Regions from separate parts of the Comamonas sp. GB3 AK4-5 genome, predicted to be linked through region 1. Evidence: predicted binding sites of a transcription regulator. Region 1 holds the regulator's gene; the other holds the start of a gene.
The links. Region 1 encodes FNR, which switches genes on or off when oxygen is low (the NO sensors DNR and NnrR bind a similar motif). Its sites were predicted from a motif close to TTGATNNNNATCAA; they were not measured.
Positions count from the first base shown of each region.

Region 2: ACA027_RS09295 (MBL fold metallo-hydrolase RNA specificity domain-containing protein) is a predicted target of FNR. The motif match lies at 4,237-4,250, and genes of this name have one in related genera.

Region 1 covers NZ_CP166730.1:3,320,474-3,328,297, forward strand. Annotated here, with positions in the region: gene ACA027_RS15025 (EAL domain-containing protein) at 1-1,296, opposite strand, end outside; gene ACA027_RS15030 (HD-GYP domain-containing protein) at 1,293-2,582, opposite strand; gene ACA027_RS15035 (hypothetical protein) at 2,547-2,681, shown strand; gene ACA027_RS15040 (sulfite exporter TauE/SafE family protein) at 2,763-3,500, opposite strand; gene hemN (oxygen-independent coproporphyrinogen III oxidase) at 3,504-4,886, opposite strand; gene fnr (fumarate/nitrate reduction transcriptional regulator Fnr) at 5,108-5,830, shown strand; gene ACA027_RS15055 (hypothetical protein) at 5,920-6,174, opposite strand; gene ACA027_RS15060 (DUF349 domain-containing protein) at 6,305-7,824, opposite strand, start outside.
Region 2 covers NZ_CP166730.1:2,073,466-2,081,289, reverse strand. Annotated here, with positions in the region: gene ACA027_RS09305 (HugZ family protein) at 127-636, shown strand; gene ACA027_RS09300 (long-chain fatty acid--CoA ligase) at 740-2,437, opposite strand; gene ACA027_RS09295 (MBL fold metallo-hydrolase RNA specificity domain-containing protein) at 2,708-4,138, opposite strand; gene ACA027_RS09290 (LysR family transcriptional regulator) at 4,281-5,204, opposite strand; gene ACA027_RS09285 (MFS transporter) at 5,294-6,541, shown strand; gene panD (aspartate 1-decarboxylase) at 6,525-6,905, opposite strand; gene ACA027_RS09275 (CoA transferase) at 7,074-7,824, opposite strand, start outside.

The sequences.
Region 1 (7,824 bases):
CTTCAGCACGCGGTCCCCGAACTGGTGACCCAGTGAGTCGTTAATGATCTTGAACCTGTCCAGGTCCAGGAACAGAACCGCAAAGCTGCTCTCGGGCGACTCGGCAATGGCCCGCTCGACATGCTGCCCCAGAAACAGGCGGTTGGGCAGCCCGGTCAGGGCGTCGCTGAAAGCCAGTTGCTCGATCTGCTGCTGCGCGGCCTGCTGCTGGGTGAGGTCGCGCATAAAGCCCACGCTTTGCTGCAGCTTTCCATGCTCGTCCCGCGAAGCCACCCAGGACAGGCGCACGGCACACAGGCTGCCATTGGCCCGCTGCAAGGTACGGTTGCCCTCCCAGTAGCCCACATCACCCCAGGCACGTGCCACCTCTTCCTGCCAACCCTGCTCGCAGTAGTCGAAAAGCTCTGTAGCGCGCGTCCCTTCTGGAAAGCCTGCTCCCAAAAGCTGTGTGCAAGCCGGGTTGGTCTTGACAATGGCACCTTTCGCATCCGCGATGAAGATGGCATCCAGACTGCTCTCGAAGACCTGGGCTGCAACCCGCAACCCGTTTTGAATTTCGGTGGCCTGCGTGATGTCGCGAAAGGAAAAAATACGCCCTGCCGGCACACCGTGGCGCAGCAGGGGCACACTGCGCCGCTCCACCACGCGCCCATCCAGCAGCTGCAGCGCGTCGCATGTGTGCAGCTGTGGCTGCTGCCCCAACTGCTCGAGCAATTGATCGTATGCCTTGGGCTGCTGCACCTGGCTGCGCAGAAAAGCCAGCACGGCACTGTCATTGCGCTGCAGCAGCAATGCGTTGGGCATGGCCCAGATTTCCGCCAGCTTGTGGTTGAAGGCCCGAATCTGTCCGTCCGCGCTACACACCAGCATGCCGTCCGCAGCAGAGTCCAGCGTGGCGCGCAACTCAGCCAGCAGGCTTTCCAGCTCGCGCTCCGTGGCGTCCTGCTCGCTGCGGTCCATCAAGGTCCAGATCAGCCAGCCTGCGCCATGGGCATCCTGAATCTGGCGAATGCATTGCTCCACCGGTATCACCCGGCCGCTGGCATGCAGCACCTGGGTGTAGGTGACCTGCCCCTGGGCAATATCGGCCAGGTCGTTCCAGCGGTAGACATCCTGCGGCGCTGCCGCCAGATCGCGCACATGGCAGCCCTGCAGCTGCTCGCGGGGCAGGCCCACCAGTTGCTGGGCCGCGCGATTGGCATACACCACCGTCAGCGATGAGGGCGCAACCACCCAGACCGCCTCACTCATCCAGTCAAAGGCCTGGCACCAAGCCTGCAGAGGATGCGTGCTCATGACACCTCCCCTTGCTGAACCAGCAACGGAACGGCCCGCTCGAAGAAATAGCACACACGTTTGCGCGGAAGGAGATAGTCCAGCACCTCGCGCGGCAGCTGCGATGGCCGCAGGCTGCGCTTGATCACCACCCCGGGCAGCTGCGCCAAGGCCACGGGCTGTGCATCGTCTTGCGCCACATCGGCCTGGTACAGCAGCACCTGTGGCTTGAGTGGCTGCGCGCTGTCCACCGCCACCACCATGCCGTAGCGCTCATCGCTCAGTTGCACCACCGAGCCCGGGGGATACACCCCCAGCACGCGCACAAACAGCTCCACGAACTCGCGCGTGAAACCGCCGCGGCGTTGGGCAAAAAGCACGGAAAGGGCCTCGTGCGGCGTCATGGCCGAGGCCAGACCCACCGGATTGCACAGCTTGTCATAGCAGTTGGTCAGCGCCAGGATTTGCCCTTCCACCGTCAAGTCCTCCTGCAGCAGGTGCAGCGGGAACCCCGACCCATCTGCCGCCTCGTGGTGCTGGGCAATCGCCGTCAACACCCGTGCCGACAGCCCCATGCGCTGGGCATAGGCCACCGAAGCCCCCACATGCTTTTCATATTCCTGCCGCTGGCCATCCGTGAGCCCAGGCAGGTTCTCTGCACAGCGCGGATCGATATCAAGCTTGCCCACATCGTGCAGCAAAGCCGCCAGACCCAGATCCATCAAGCACGCCGCATCCAAGCCATGCGCCTTGCCGAGCAGCAGCGACAAGACCGTCACATTGATGGGGTGGGCACCTTGCCGCTCCCCCACGTTTTCGGACAACAGCCGGATGGTGGTCTGCGAGCTGTCCAGCAGCTCGGTGATGTAGTCCCCCACCAAACGCTGGCTGGTTTGCAGAGCTTGTTCGGGAGCGCTCACCACCTCATCCAACACCTTGCGGTATCCATCAGCTGCCACCGTAAAGCGTTGGTTGCACATTTGCAATGCGGCACGCTCCGTACGGACCGCGAGTGGTCCGTCTTCCTGCGGCTGACTCCGGCGGGGCGGCACGCTTTGTCCCGAAGACCTGGCCTGCATCAACAGGGGGGCAGGTATGCGCAAGGGCTGCTGCTCCGTACCGTCACCTTCTGCAATTGAAAGGGAAAGTAAAGCAGGCGATATCTCCGCATCACTTTTGGCAGGAATACAACGGATTGAGCGTATTCCCAGCGACTGCAGCGCCTGGATTTGCTCCGGGCTGCCGATGCGAAAACTGCTCACAGGAAAAGGATGGCGCAGCCAGCCGATGTCCAGCTGGATATACATGCCTATGCAGACATCCTGAATATCGATGAAAAGGGATTGCGTCACATCGTCTCCGCCACCCAAAACGGCCAGCGCATCAACCCAAACGCCTCATTATGACGACAGACAAAGCCACATTAGCTTGTAGGCACCCAACTTATCTGGTTGCCCCCATGTGATTTCACCTGCACGCCACATATGTCAGCGGCACCACTGCGAGGGCTGCACCACCACATCCATCCACAACGCCCAGACAGACACAGCCACCAGCAAGGCACCCGCCACCCGCATGCCCCAGGCCGCACGCCACTGGGGCAGCACGCTGACGCGGCGCCACAACCAAGGCCCAGCCGCCAGCCACAGCCCGGTGCCGACACCAAAGGCCAGCATGCTCACCGCCCCCAGCCACACGCTACCGGCCAAAGCAGCCACCAAAACGCCAGAGTACAGCAAGCCGCAGGGAAGCAGTGCCCACAGGCAACCGGTGAGCCAGGTGCCACCCGGCATATGCAGCCAGCGCTGCACCACCGCCCACAGCTGGCGACCGCTGCGCTCCAGCCAGGCAGGCTGGCGTGCCTGAAACAGCAGCAGCAAACCCCAAGCCAGCGCGGCCAGGTGCAGCATCACCCACAAGGGGTGCAGCGCCGTGGTGCGATCGGAAAACCACGCGACGCGCTCCATGGCATAGGCTGCCACGCCACCCAGCGCTGCATAGCCCAGCAAACGCCCGCCATGAAAGGCCAGCCAACGCGCCGAAATCCGGGACTGCCGGGCCGGCTGCACACCATCCGCATGCACGGGAATGCTGGTACGGGTGCCGGCTTCCGGCCCCAACTCCAGCCCCGTCACCGCCGCGCAAGGCGCTGCGCACATTGCAAGACAATGGGGCCCACCCACGAGCCCCATGAAAAATGCCGTCCCCAACAACGATAGCCACATGGGCTAGATGATCCGGGAAAACCGTGCCCGGGTCTTGCCAGCCTGCAAATGTCGGTCAAACACCATGGCCACTCCGCGCACAAAGAACCAGCCCTTGGAGGTCACGCGCACACCGTCGCTGCGAATCTCCACCAGACCTTGTTCTGCCTGCGGCTCCAGCAGCTCCAGCTCATTGGCAAAGTAGCTCTCGAAATTCAGCAGCCAGGCTTGGCTCATGGGCTCGAACAGCACCTCGCCCTGGCACATCAGCGCCATGATGACAGCGCGGCGCACCAGATCATCGCGGCTCAGTGCCAGACCGCGCACCACGGGCAGTTGCCCCTGGTCGAGGAAGTCGTAGTACTCCTCCAGCGTCTTGGCGTTCTGGCTGTACGTCACACCCACGCGGCCGATGGCCGACACACCCAGCGCGATCAGATCGCAATCCGGCTGCGTGCTGTAGCCCTGAAAGTTGCGGTGCAGCCGCCCCTGGCGCTTGGCGATGGCCAAGGCATCGTCCGGCAGCGCAAAGTGGTCCATGCCCACATAGACATAGCCGGCCTGCATAAAGGCATCAATGGACCGCGACAGCATGGACAGCTTGTCACCGGCTTGCGGCAGCTCTTCCGTCACGATGCGGCGCTGCGGCTTGAAGCGCTCGGGCAGATGGGCATAGGCATACAGCGCAATGCGATCAGGGCGCAAGGCAGCCACCTGCTCCAGCGTCCGGTCAAAAGACTCGGCCGTCTGGCGTGGCAACCCATAGATCAGGTCCACATTGATCGATTGAAAGCCGATGTCGCGTGCGGCCTGCACCAGCTCGAACACCTGCTCGGCAGGCTGCTCACGGTGCACGGCTTTTTGCACATCGGGATCGAAATCCTGCACACCAAAGCTCAGGCGGTTAAAGCCCAGGCGCGCCAGATGCAGCAGGCGCTCGCGTGTCACCGTGCGCGGGTCGATCTCGATCGAGTATTCCCCTACGGCCTCGAAGGAAAATTTCGCTCGAAGCATCGTCATCAGTTGCGACAACTCGCTGTCAGACAAGAACGTAGGCGTTCCGCCGCCAATGTGCAGCTGGCTGACGGCCTGCCCCTCACCGCAATGCGCCACCTGCAAAGCCACCTCTTTTTCCAGGTACTGCAGATAGGTGTGCGCACGCTCATGGTGCTTGGTGATGATCTTGTTGCAAGCGCAGTAGTAGCACAGCGATGCGCAAAACGGCACATGCACGTACAGCGACATGGGCAGCGCCTTGGCGGCCGAGTTGAGTTTGCGTTGCTGCAAGGCCAACTCGTAATCTCCAGGGCCAAAGGCTTCGATAAATCGGTCAGCTGTGGGATAGGAGGTATAACGGGGCCCAGGCACGTCATACCGACGAAGTAGCTCTGGCGTTACAGCAGTCATTGTGTGAATTCCTTGTGTGCTGGCTGCACTGTGCCCCAAGCAAGAAATGTCACACTTGACACTCATCAAGATACAAGCAAACTACACCTGCGACAATTTGATTCAAATCATTCGAGCCTTCCCTCCACTTTTCTGCTTCGATCCCCCTCGCCCCACATTCCGATAATCCTTCAGCATTACGTCCGATGGCCCGTTCCGCGGGATCCCAAGGCGTCATTACCATGACCCCCCCCCCCATCAAAGTTACCTGCTCCAATTGCAACCTGCGCGAACTGTGCATGCCCAGCGGCCTCAATGAGCAGCAGCTGCAACGTATTGATGAAATTGTGGCGACCCGCCGCAAAGTAAAGCGTGGAAGCACCCTGTTTCGCAATGGCGAGGCCTTCACCTCGCTCTATGCCATCCGTACCGGCTTCTTCAAGACCTGCGTGGCCACGGAAGATGGCCGCGATCAAGTCACCGGCTTCCAAATGGCAGGCGAGATCATTGGCCTGGATGGCATCGTGCACGACCACCACACCTGTGATGCCGTGGCACTGGAAGACGCCGAAGTCTGCGTGATGCCTTTCGATCGCCTGGAAGATCTCTCACGCGAAGTCACGGCACTGCAGTCCCATGTGCACAAGGTGATGAGCCGCGAAATCGTGCGCGAGCATGGCGTGATGCTGCTGCTCGGCAGCATGCGCGCAGAGGAGCGCCTGGCCGCCTTTGTGCTGAACCTGGTGCAGCGCCTGCATGCCCGCGGCTTTTCCTCGTCCGAGCTGGTGCTGCGCATGACGCGCGAAGAAATCGGCAGCTACCTGGGGTTGAAGCTGGAAACCGTCAGCCGCACCTTCTCCAAGTTCGTCGAAGAAGGCCTGGTCGAAGTCAAGCAGCGCCATGTGCGCATCCTCGACACCGAAGGCCTCAAGCGCATCGTCAACAGCCAGCACGAGTGCGCATGATCCACAGCCCACGGCAGCTGATGCCGTGCGCGCCCTATTGAAAAAGCCTCCGTACGGAGGCTTTTTTTCATGGTGGCATCTGCACCACATCAGGCGGATGCGGACGCCGCGTCGTTGATCTCCCGGGGCGAAAGCGCCAGCAAACAGGTCATCGCCGAAGCCATGATGGTGATGCCCCAGAACACAAAGAAAGCGGCGGTACAGACACCCAAGCGCGACGTCTCGGCACAGGCTGAGAACCGAGGCAGATCCAGTGGATCGACAAAGGCGAAGACCAACATCTCCATCACCCCGGCGGCCAGAAAGGCCGGCCAAACAATCCACATCCAGCGACGCAACAGCATGGGACTCTCCTTGTTGAGGGATACGCACTGCCATTGTCCCCAAGCTGGGCGCGGGCGCTCTAGCAGATACCCTAAACATAAAAAAAGCCTGCATTGCTGCAGGCTTTTGAAGGTCAGCGTCTAAACGACCTTATTTGCTGCCACGCAGCAAGGCCTTGAGCGCGCTTTGCAGACGCTGGGCATCGCTGTCACTGCGGGCAGCGGCCAGCACGGCGGCCACATCCTGCTCCCAGGTGGTGCGGGGGTCAGCGGCCTTGCGGTTGGTCAGCAGCTGCAGCTGCAGAGCGCGGCGGGCAGACAGTTGGTCGGCCGGCGTGGGAACATCGGCCGCCATTTCCAGGCGCAGCAGCGACTGGGCAGCATCGCCCTGGGCAGCACCCGACACAGCAGCCTGCCAGCTGTTGCGCGTCGCATTGCTGAGCTTGCCCAGCTCTTGGGCAGCGGGCAGCAAAGCCGCATCGCGCTGGCCCCAGGCATCCATCAGTTGGGTCAAGGCTTCACCGTGGGCCTGGGCCGTCAGCTTGCGCAGCGCAAACTGGGCGTGGTCCATGGCTTCGCGCTGTGCACGGAAAGCCGCATCACCCAGGCGTGGGCCACGGGGCGTACGGTCGGGGCGCTCGAAACGATCACCGCGATCACCACGCTCCGGACGGCCAGGCTTGCGCGCAGCGGGTGCCGGTGCGGCCTCCTTGCGCATACCGGGGCGGTCATCACCACGCACCGCCTTGATCGGGCGGGCCACGGCCGGCGCTGCGGGGGCAGCTTCGCCCTCCGCTGCGGACGGGCTTGCAGCTTCGGCAGCAGCGGCCGCAGGCGCGTTGCGCAGCACTTCTTCCAGCCCTGCCACGGCGGCGCGGATTTTCTGGACATCGCCGTCGGCATTGGCGGCTTCCAATTGCTGCGAAGCTTCCAGCACGGCACGGTCATGGGCACTCAGCGTGGCGGGGTTCACGGCCGTGCGGGCGCGGTCACCGCGCTCGGCCGGCTTGCGGCTGAAAGCCTCATCCAGCGGCTTGCGGAAGGCATCCCACAGCTTTTGCTCCTGGCGGCGATCCACCGGCACCTCCTGGGCTTCAGCCTGCCAGCGCTGCTGCAGCGCCTTGATGGCGGCGATTTGCAGCGCGGGTGCATTGCCCAGCGCCTGTGCCTCTTCGATCATGGCGTGGCGGCGTTGCAAGCTCGCTTGCTGCACGCGCTGCAGCGGGGCTTCCGCCTCGCCCATGGCCTGGCGCCATTGCTGCTGCAGCTCGGCATACAGCTTCTCGCCCACATGACCGCCTTCACGCCAGCGCTCGGCAAACTGGCGCAGGCTGCGGGCCATGCCCTTCCAGTCCTGGCTGTCCTTGACCGACTGGCCCCAGGCGCGCAGCTCTTCAATCAGCGCGGTGCGCGAGGCCTTGTGCTCGGCCGATTCGCTGCGCAGCTTGTCCAGCCAGCCCTCCACCACCTTGTAGGCGGTGTTGCAGGCCTCATCAAACTGCTTCCACAGACCGTGGTTGGGCGCGGAGCCCTGGTCCAGCTGCTTCCATTGCTCACGCAGCTGGCGCAGCGACTCCTGCACCTTGCGGCCACCCAGGGATTGACCTTCCGGACGCTCCAGCAGCGCCTTGGCCTTGGCCACCAGGGCTTCGCGCTCGGCATCCACGGCCT
Region 2 (7,824 bases), 1.2 Mb from region 1:
GCCGCCGCCGCAGTGGCTGTGCTTTTTCGGCATGGCTCGCTGCGCAGTGGCCATGCACCAACAGCGCCGCAGCACGGCCCAGGCGGCCTCCTACAATGCGTTTTTTCCATCAGCATCCTTTGCGCCATGGCACATGAACCCCGTCTCTCCCACAGCCTGCGACAGCTGCTGCACCACCGCCGCACGGCGGCCCTGGGCAGCCTGGCCAGCACGGCTGCAGGGCCGGAGCCCTTTGTGTCCCTGGTGCCCTATGCCATCGATGCGCACAGCGGCCTGCTGGTGCTGCATCTGTCGGGCCTGGCGGCCCACACCCGGCAGTTGCAGGCCCAGCCTTTGGCCAGTCTGATGGTGGCCGCAGCCGAGCCCGAAGACGGCGCCGTGCATGCCCTGGAGCGCGTCAGCCTGCAGGTCCGTGCACACACCCCGGAGCGGGACAGCCCCGAGTGGCTGGCGGCCCGCACGGCCTATCTGGCACGCTTTGCCGATGTGGCTTTCATGATGGAGCTGGGCGACTTTCGCCTGGTGTGCCTGCAGCCCCTGTCCGCCCGCCATGTGGCCGGCTTTGGCGCGGCCCGCGATGTGGATGCAGAAGCGCTGCGGCAGCTGCTGCAGACCCCACCCGCCACCGCACCGTAACTGCCCTGCTCTTCAATGCAGAGCATGCTTTGCTTACGCTGACAGCCAGCCAGGCCTGAAACACTTCAAGCCAGGCTGTCGGGCTGTCGCGTGCAGCGCAGGGCTATGCGCCAGGCGCTGCGGTCTCCGACTCCTGCAGCAGCCGCCACATCACCTTGCCGCTGCCGCTCTTGGGCAGTGCATCCACCAGCTGCACCAGGCGCGGCACCTTGTAGACGGCCATGTGCTCGCGGCACCACTGGATGATGTCGGCCTCGCTGACCTGGCCCTTGAAGGACTGGCGCAGCACCACCACGGCCTTCACGGTCTCGCCCCGGTAGGCATCCTTGGCGGCGATGACGCAGGCCTCCTGGATGGCGGGGTGGCTGAACATCAGCGCCTCCACCTCGGCCGGCCAGACCTTGAAGCCGCTGGCGTTGATCATGCGTTTGAGGCGGTCGGTGAGGAAGAAAAAGCCTTCCTCATCCATGCGCCCCAGGTCGCCGGTGCGAAAGAACTTCTTGCCGCCGATGTCCACAAACGCGGCCTGCGTGGCCTGCGGGTTCTTCCAGTAGCCCTGGAACACCTGGGGGCCGTGCACCAGGATCTCACCGGACTCGCCCACGGGCATCTCCTCCAGCGTGTCGGGATTGGCCACAAAGGACTCCGTGCTCATGAACGGAATGCCCAGGCATTGCTGCTTGGGGTGATCGGAAGGATTGTTGTGCGTGGGCGCTGCGGTCTCGGTCAGGCCATAGCCCTCCTGGAAGGACAGGCCGAACTCATCTTTCAGCCGCTGGGCCACGGCCTGGGGCATGGCCGCACCGCCGCCGCCGATGTAGACCAGGCTGCTCAGGTCAAAGTTGCGGTAGTTGGGGCTGCCCATCAGGTCAATGACCATGGTGGGGATGTTCGTCCAGTGCGTGACGCGGTACTGCGAAATCAAGCGCCCGGCCACCTCGCGGTCCCAGCGCGGCAGCAGCACCATGCAAGCGCCCTGGTAGATGCAGGTGTGCATCATGGACACCATGCCCGTGATGTGGAACATGGGCACCACGGCCAGAGTCACCATTTCGCAGGTGCCGCTGCCCCAGGCCGCTCCCGCCACGGCGTTGTGCATGATGGAGCGGTGGGTATGCATACAGCCCTTGGGCAGGCCGGTGGTGCCGCTGGTGTAAGGCAGCACGCTCAAATCATCGCTGCCCACTTCCAGCGCGGGCGCTGCGGCCGTGGTGCTGGCCGCGTCCTTCCACTGGCTGACGCTGCCGCCTTCCAGCTGGGGCAGCGGGCGTTCGGGCTTGAGCCAGGCCTCCCAGGCCTCTGGCATGGCTTCGCAATCGGCACCGGCGGGCAGGTAGTCGTGCAACTGGCTGACCACCATGTGCGACAGGCGCTGGTCCGCGCCCAGGGCATTGCTGGCCTTGGCCAGCTCGGGGGCCAGATCGGCCGTGGTGATGGCCAGCTTCACGCCGGCATCGGTGATGTAGTGCGACAGCTCCTGGGCCAGGTTCATGGGGTTGACCGGCACCACCACGGCATTGGCCCGCAAAATGGCGAAATGCGCCATCACCAGCTGCGGCAGGTTTTGCATCAGCAAGATCACGCGGTCGCCCTTGCGCACGCCCTGGGCATGCAGGTGGGCGGCCAGGCGCTCGGTCGTGTCGGCCATTTCGCGGTAGTTGATACGGCGGCCCATGAACACCAGCCCGACCTTGTCCGGGTAACGGCGCGCGCTGGTGTCCAGGTTGTCCCACAGCGAGGTGACCGGCACGGTCAGGGCATGGGGCAGGCGGCGGGGCCAAAAAGCATGGTGTGGGCGCATGGCAGTGGTGGAGGTTGGGGTGGAGGAGGCAGAGAGTGAAGACATCCCCCTACGCTAGACCTCTGCCCTCTTCCGGGCATCCGTAGCGTCCCCTACACCGGGTCGCTTGTGCGACCCCGCAGGGCCGCGACACACCATGCCTGCCCGGAACTTCCAGGCAGGCATTCGCCCCAAAAATTCAGGAAAACAGGCCGAGAAGGCAATACCCCAAAGCCATGATCGCTCCATTTTCAGGAGCATCGCAGCTGGCCAGTACAACCCCTGACTCCGCTACAGCTGCCAGCTGCTGCCCTCTTCCGGCACCTGTACCTGGCCCCAGTTCGGCAGCGCCCGCAGCTGGCCTGCCAATGCCTGGGCCGCATGGGCTTCGCCATGCACCACAAAGGTCTGGGCTGGTGGGCGCTGGAATGCCCCTGCCCAGTCCAGCAGGGCTTTCTGGTCGGCGTGGGCCGAAAAACCGCCCAGGGTGTGCACCGAGGCGCGCACCTCGATGTCGTCTCCAAACAAGCGCAGGCGCTTTTCTCCATCCACCAGGCGGCGGCCCAGCGAGCCTGCGGCCTGGTAGCCGCAAATCAACACCGCGCAGTCTTGACGCTCCAGGTTGTTGTGCAGGTGGTGCAGCACGCGGCCGGCATCGCACATGCCACTGGCCGAGATGATGACGGCGCCAGCCTTGATGCGGTTCAGGCGTATGGACTCCTCCACATCGCTGATGAAGTGCAACTGGCGCCACTGGGCCAAGTGCTCGGGGCTGCCCATCAGCTGGCGGGTTTCGGCATCAAAGCTGGCGAAATGCCGCAGCGTGATGGCCGTGGCCGTCACCGCCATGGGCGAGTCCACAAAAATCTCCACCGGCGGCAAGCGGCCCTGGCGCGCCAGCTGGGCAAAGTGGTAGAGCAGCTCCTGGGTGCGGCCCACGGCAAAGGCAGGGATCACCACATTGCCGCGCGGCGCGGTGCGGCTGATCACCTCCACCAGCTCTTCCAGCGTGGCGCCGCTGTCCTTGTGCAGGCGATCGCCGTAGGTGGATTCGATCAGCAGCACATCGGCCTCATCAATGATGGCCGGGTCGCGCAGAATGGGCCGGCCGGGCTGGCCCAGGTCGCCGCTGGCCACCAGCTTGCGCGTGCGGCCCTCTTCGGTCAGCCAGGCTTCGACAATGGCCGAGCCCAGAATATGGCCGGCATCGCGCAGCTTGACCTGCACGGCCGGGTGCGGGGAAAACAGCTGCTCATAAGGCTTGGCCTCCACCAGGGACAGCGCCCGCGCCACGTCCTGCTGGGTGTACAGCGGCGCGACTTCGTCCTCCTCATGCTGGCCGTGGCCTGCATGCTTGCCGCCGTTCTGGCGCCCCTTGCGGGCACGGCGCCAGTGGCGTTCGGCCTCCATGCTCTGGATATGGGCGCTGTCCTTGAGCAGCACCTCCAGCAGATCGGCCGTGGCCGGTGTGCAGTAAATAGGCCCGCGAAAGCCCTGGGCTGCCAGCTTGGGCAGCAGGCCGCTGTGGTCTATGTGCGCATGGGTGAGCAACACAAAATCGATCTCGCGCGGGTCGAAGGCAAAGGCGCTCTGGTTGTGCGCCTGCGCCAGCTGCCCGCCCTGGGCCATGCCGCAATCGATCAGAAAACTGCCATCTCCTACTTCCACCCGGAAGCAAGAGCCCGTCACCGCTTGCGCGGCCCCATGAAACGTGATTTGCATCTGTGTTCAACCCGCTGGCTACGCCGGCAGCGCCTACCTGGGCTGCCCTGCATGCCGCAAACTGTAACAGCCGGACTGCCCCGGGGCTGTGCTACGGTTTGCTTCAAGTCAAGTTCACATGCGCTACCTGGCCCTCTTGTACTCAAGCGCTGCCCTGCGCGCCCAAGGCCTGGCGGAAGTGCGCAATCAGCGCCTTGACCTTTTGCGGCAGGTATTTGCGCTGGGGGTAGATGGCCAGCAAACGCAGCGGTGCGGGCTGCTTGTCCAGAGAAATGACGACCAGCTCCCCTGCCGCTATGGCCTGCTCGCAGGCCTGGCGGGCCAAAATGGCAAAGCCCGTGCCACGCCGCGCGGCCATGAATGCCAGGGCGCCGCTGTCCAGCCTCACCCGCGCCATCACCGGCTGCTGCCAGATGCGCCCCCTGCCCTGCACAAAGCGCCAGGGTGCGCCGCCCAGCACATCGACCGTGGTGATGCAGGGCAGTTGTTCCAGCTCCCTGACATGGGTGGGCGTGCCATAGCGCTGCAGCAAGGCCGGCGCGGCCACCACCACGCTCTCCAGCTCGGCCAGGGGCTGGGCCACCCAACTGGTGTCGGGCAGGTCACCGCGCCCCACCACCACAGCCAGGTCCATGTCCTCCAAGCCCCCTTCCACACCTGCAAGCGTGGTGATGCAGCGCAGCTCCAGCTCGGGGTTCTGGTGCACAAAGTCGGCCAGGGCCGGCCCCAGCAGATAGGGACCGGCTTCGCTGGGCAGGCTGATGCGCAAGCTGCCTTGCAGTGCAGCGCCGGCGGGTTTGAGTGTGTCCACAAAGCCCTCCACATCCAGCAGCAGCGGCGCAAAACGCTCGCACAAGGCCTGGCCCGCCTCGGTCAAGCGCAGGCTGCGGCCGCGCCGGTCCAGCAATTTGAGGCCCAGGCTCTGCTCCAGCGTGCTGACATGGCGGCTGACATTGGACGTGGGCAGTTCCAGCATCCGCCCGGCCGCAGCAAAGCTCTGTCGGGACGCCACGGCCACAAACACACGCAAGGCATTCAGATTCAGCCGCTCTTTTTTCTGACTCATTTTGATATTCAATCGTTATCAAAAACGACCTATTTTAGACAGCGCTTGGCACCTAGACTGCGGCACTTTCCGGCTACCAAGCACCTGCCATGCAAGATCGCAGTCCTTCTTCTTTTTCATCGGCCTCTGCACCAGAGTCACCCACCACGCCCTCCATGACCGGCAGCGCACGCAGCATTGCCTGGGTGGTGGCCGCCATCCAGTTCACCAATGCGCTGGAGTACATGGCCGTCAGCCCCTTGTTCCCCTGGATGGCGGGCGACCTGGGCGTTCCCGTGGGCTGGGCCGGCTATGCCGCCGGCGCCTACACCATCGCAGCCATCGTCTCCGGCCTGCTAGCCTATGGTCTGGCAGACCGCGTACAGCCCAAGCGGCTGCTGCTGGCGGCCCTGTCGGTGCTGAGCCTGACCACGCTGGCCACCTCCATGGCCGAAGGCTTTGGCAGTTTGCTGTTCTGGCGCACCGTGGCCGGGCTCACCGGTGGCATCACCATGGGCAGCGCCTCGGCCATTTTGCTGGTGCATGCCAGCGAAAAAGAACGGCCGGCCCTGCTGGCGCTCACGGTGGTGGCGTTTTCCGCCGTCAGCATTGCCGGCACGCCGCTGGTGTTGTGGCTGGCACAGGCTGCGGATTGGCGCTGGTCGTTTCGCCTGATCGGCGCTTGCTGTCTGCTGTGCCTGTGCACTGCGGCCTGGAAGCTGCCCGCTACACGCCCACCAGCCCGTGCGGCCTCGCTCGGGCAGATGCTGTCCGGCCTGCGCGGCGGCACGCTGCGCCACGCCGGGCTCAATGCCTTGTCGCAATTTCCGGCCCTGCTGGTGATTCCCATGCTGGCGCCCATCTTGATGGGTCTGACCGGTGGCAGCGCCCAATTGCCGCTGTGGTTTTTGTTGGGTGGCGTAGCCGGCTTGTTGGCCTCCAGGTTGGCGGGCAAGGCCGTCTCCCGCTTTGGCGGGCCGCGCGTGTTCCGCTGGGGGCTGGCGGCTCTGGCAGCCAATTTGCTGGCCTGCGCCAGCGGCGTGATGGGCCCGCTGGGCGCCATGGCCAGCGGGCTGTTCATGGTGTGCTTCATGGCCAGCACCTATACGGCCCTGGTCGCAGCGGCTGCCACCAGCGCGGCCCATCCCAGCCCTGAGCGACGCACCAGCTTTTCCATGCTGCAAACCAGCTTGATGCACCTGGGCTCCAGCCTGGCATTTTTCGGCACCGCATGGTTGATGGGACTGACTGCCATGCAAGCCAACGGCGCCCTCTGGCTGCTGGTGCTGGCGGCCCTGCTGGCCCTGGGCCTGGCCTTGTCCAGCCGGGCCTTGCTGCGGCCTACAGCGTCTGCGTAGCCACCTTGTGGCGCAGCTCCGTCTGGCGATTGTGATCATCCACAAACACCAGCTGGGGCTGGTGGTCTGCCACATCGCTTTCATGCACCTGGGCAAAGGCGGCAATGATGAGCAAATCCCCCACAGCGGCACGGCGCGCTGCCGAGCCATTCACCGAAATCATGCCGCTGCCGCGCTGGCCCTTGATGGCATAGGTGACAAAGCGCTCGCCGTTGTCGATGTTCCAGATATGAATCTGCTCGTTCTCGGCAATATTGGCGGCGTCCAGCAAATCCTCGTCGATGGCGCAGGAGCCTTCGTAGTGCAGCTCGCAGTGCGTGGTCTTGACGCGGTGAATCTTGGACTTCAAAAGTGTGCGGAACATGGGTGTCTCCTCTTGGGGTGGCGGTAATGCGCCGCGCATTGTGCATGGCGCACCACCAGCCCCCTCAAACCAAACACCCAGGCGGGCTGCGGCCATGTGACAGCGCAGGCCATGCAGAAGATTCAGACGGCACAGCAAGGCAGTGCCTGCCTCGCCACACCGCGGTCGTCAGCCTTGGCCCTTGAGCAGCACGGTATGCTGCCCCAGTGCCGGCGCAGCAAACGGTGTGGGTCCGGGGGTGCGGTGAAAATCCACAGGGCGGGTGAAACCACGGTAGCGGCCAACAACGGGGTGCGAGAACTCGGCAATCAGCCCTTCCGCCTGCACCTGGGGGTCATCGAACATATCTTCCACCGTGCGCGCTGCGGCACAGGGCACCTCCTCGCCGAAGATGCCCTCCCACTCCAGCGCCGTCTGCGCCTGCAAGGCGCTGCGCAATCGCTCCACCAGCAGCGCCTTGTGCTGGGCGCGCTTGCGCACCGTGTCGTATTGCGCGTCCCGCGCCAGGTCATGCATGCCCGTCTTCGCGCACAGTGCCGCCCAGAAATGCTGGGTGTTGGCGGAGATGTAGATAAAGCCCTCCCTGGTGGGATGGATGCCGGTAATGCCACCCGAGCGCATGTCCCGTCCCACTTCCCGAGGTTCGCCGCTCGCCCAGACCAGGCGGGCAGACTGCATGGTGAGTGCGGCGCCCAGCAGCGAAACCCCCACATGCTGGCCCAGCCCACTCTTCTCGCGCTCGTACAAGGCCGATGCCACGCCACTGGCCACCAGTGCCGAGGCGTAGTAGTCGACCACCGAGCCGTAAAGGATTTCGGGCGGCCCATCGGCCTTGCCCTGCATGGCGCACATGCCACTCAAAGTTTGTAGCACCTGGTCGTAGCCTGCCTTGTTCTTCAGCGGTCCTTTGCTGCCATAG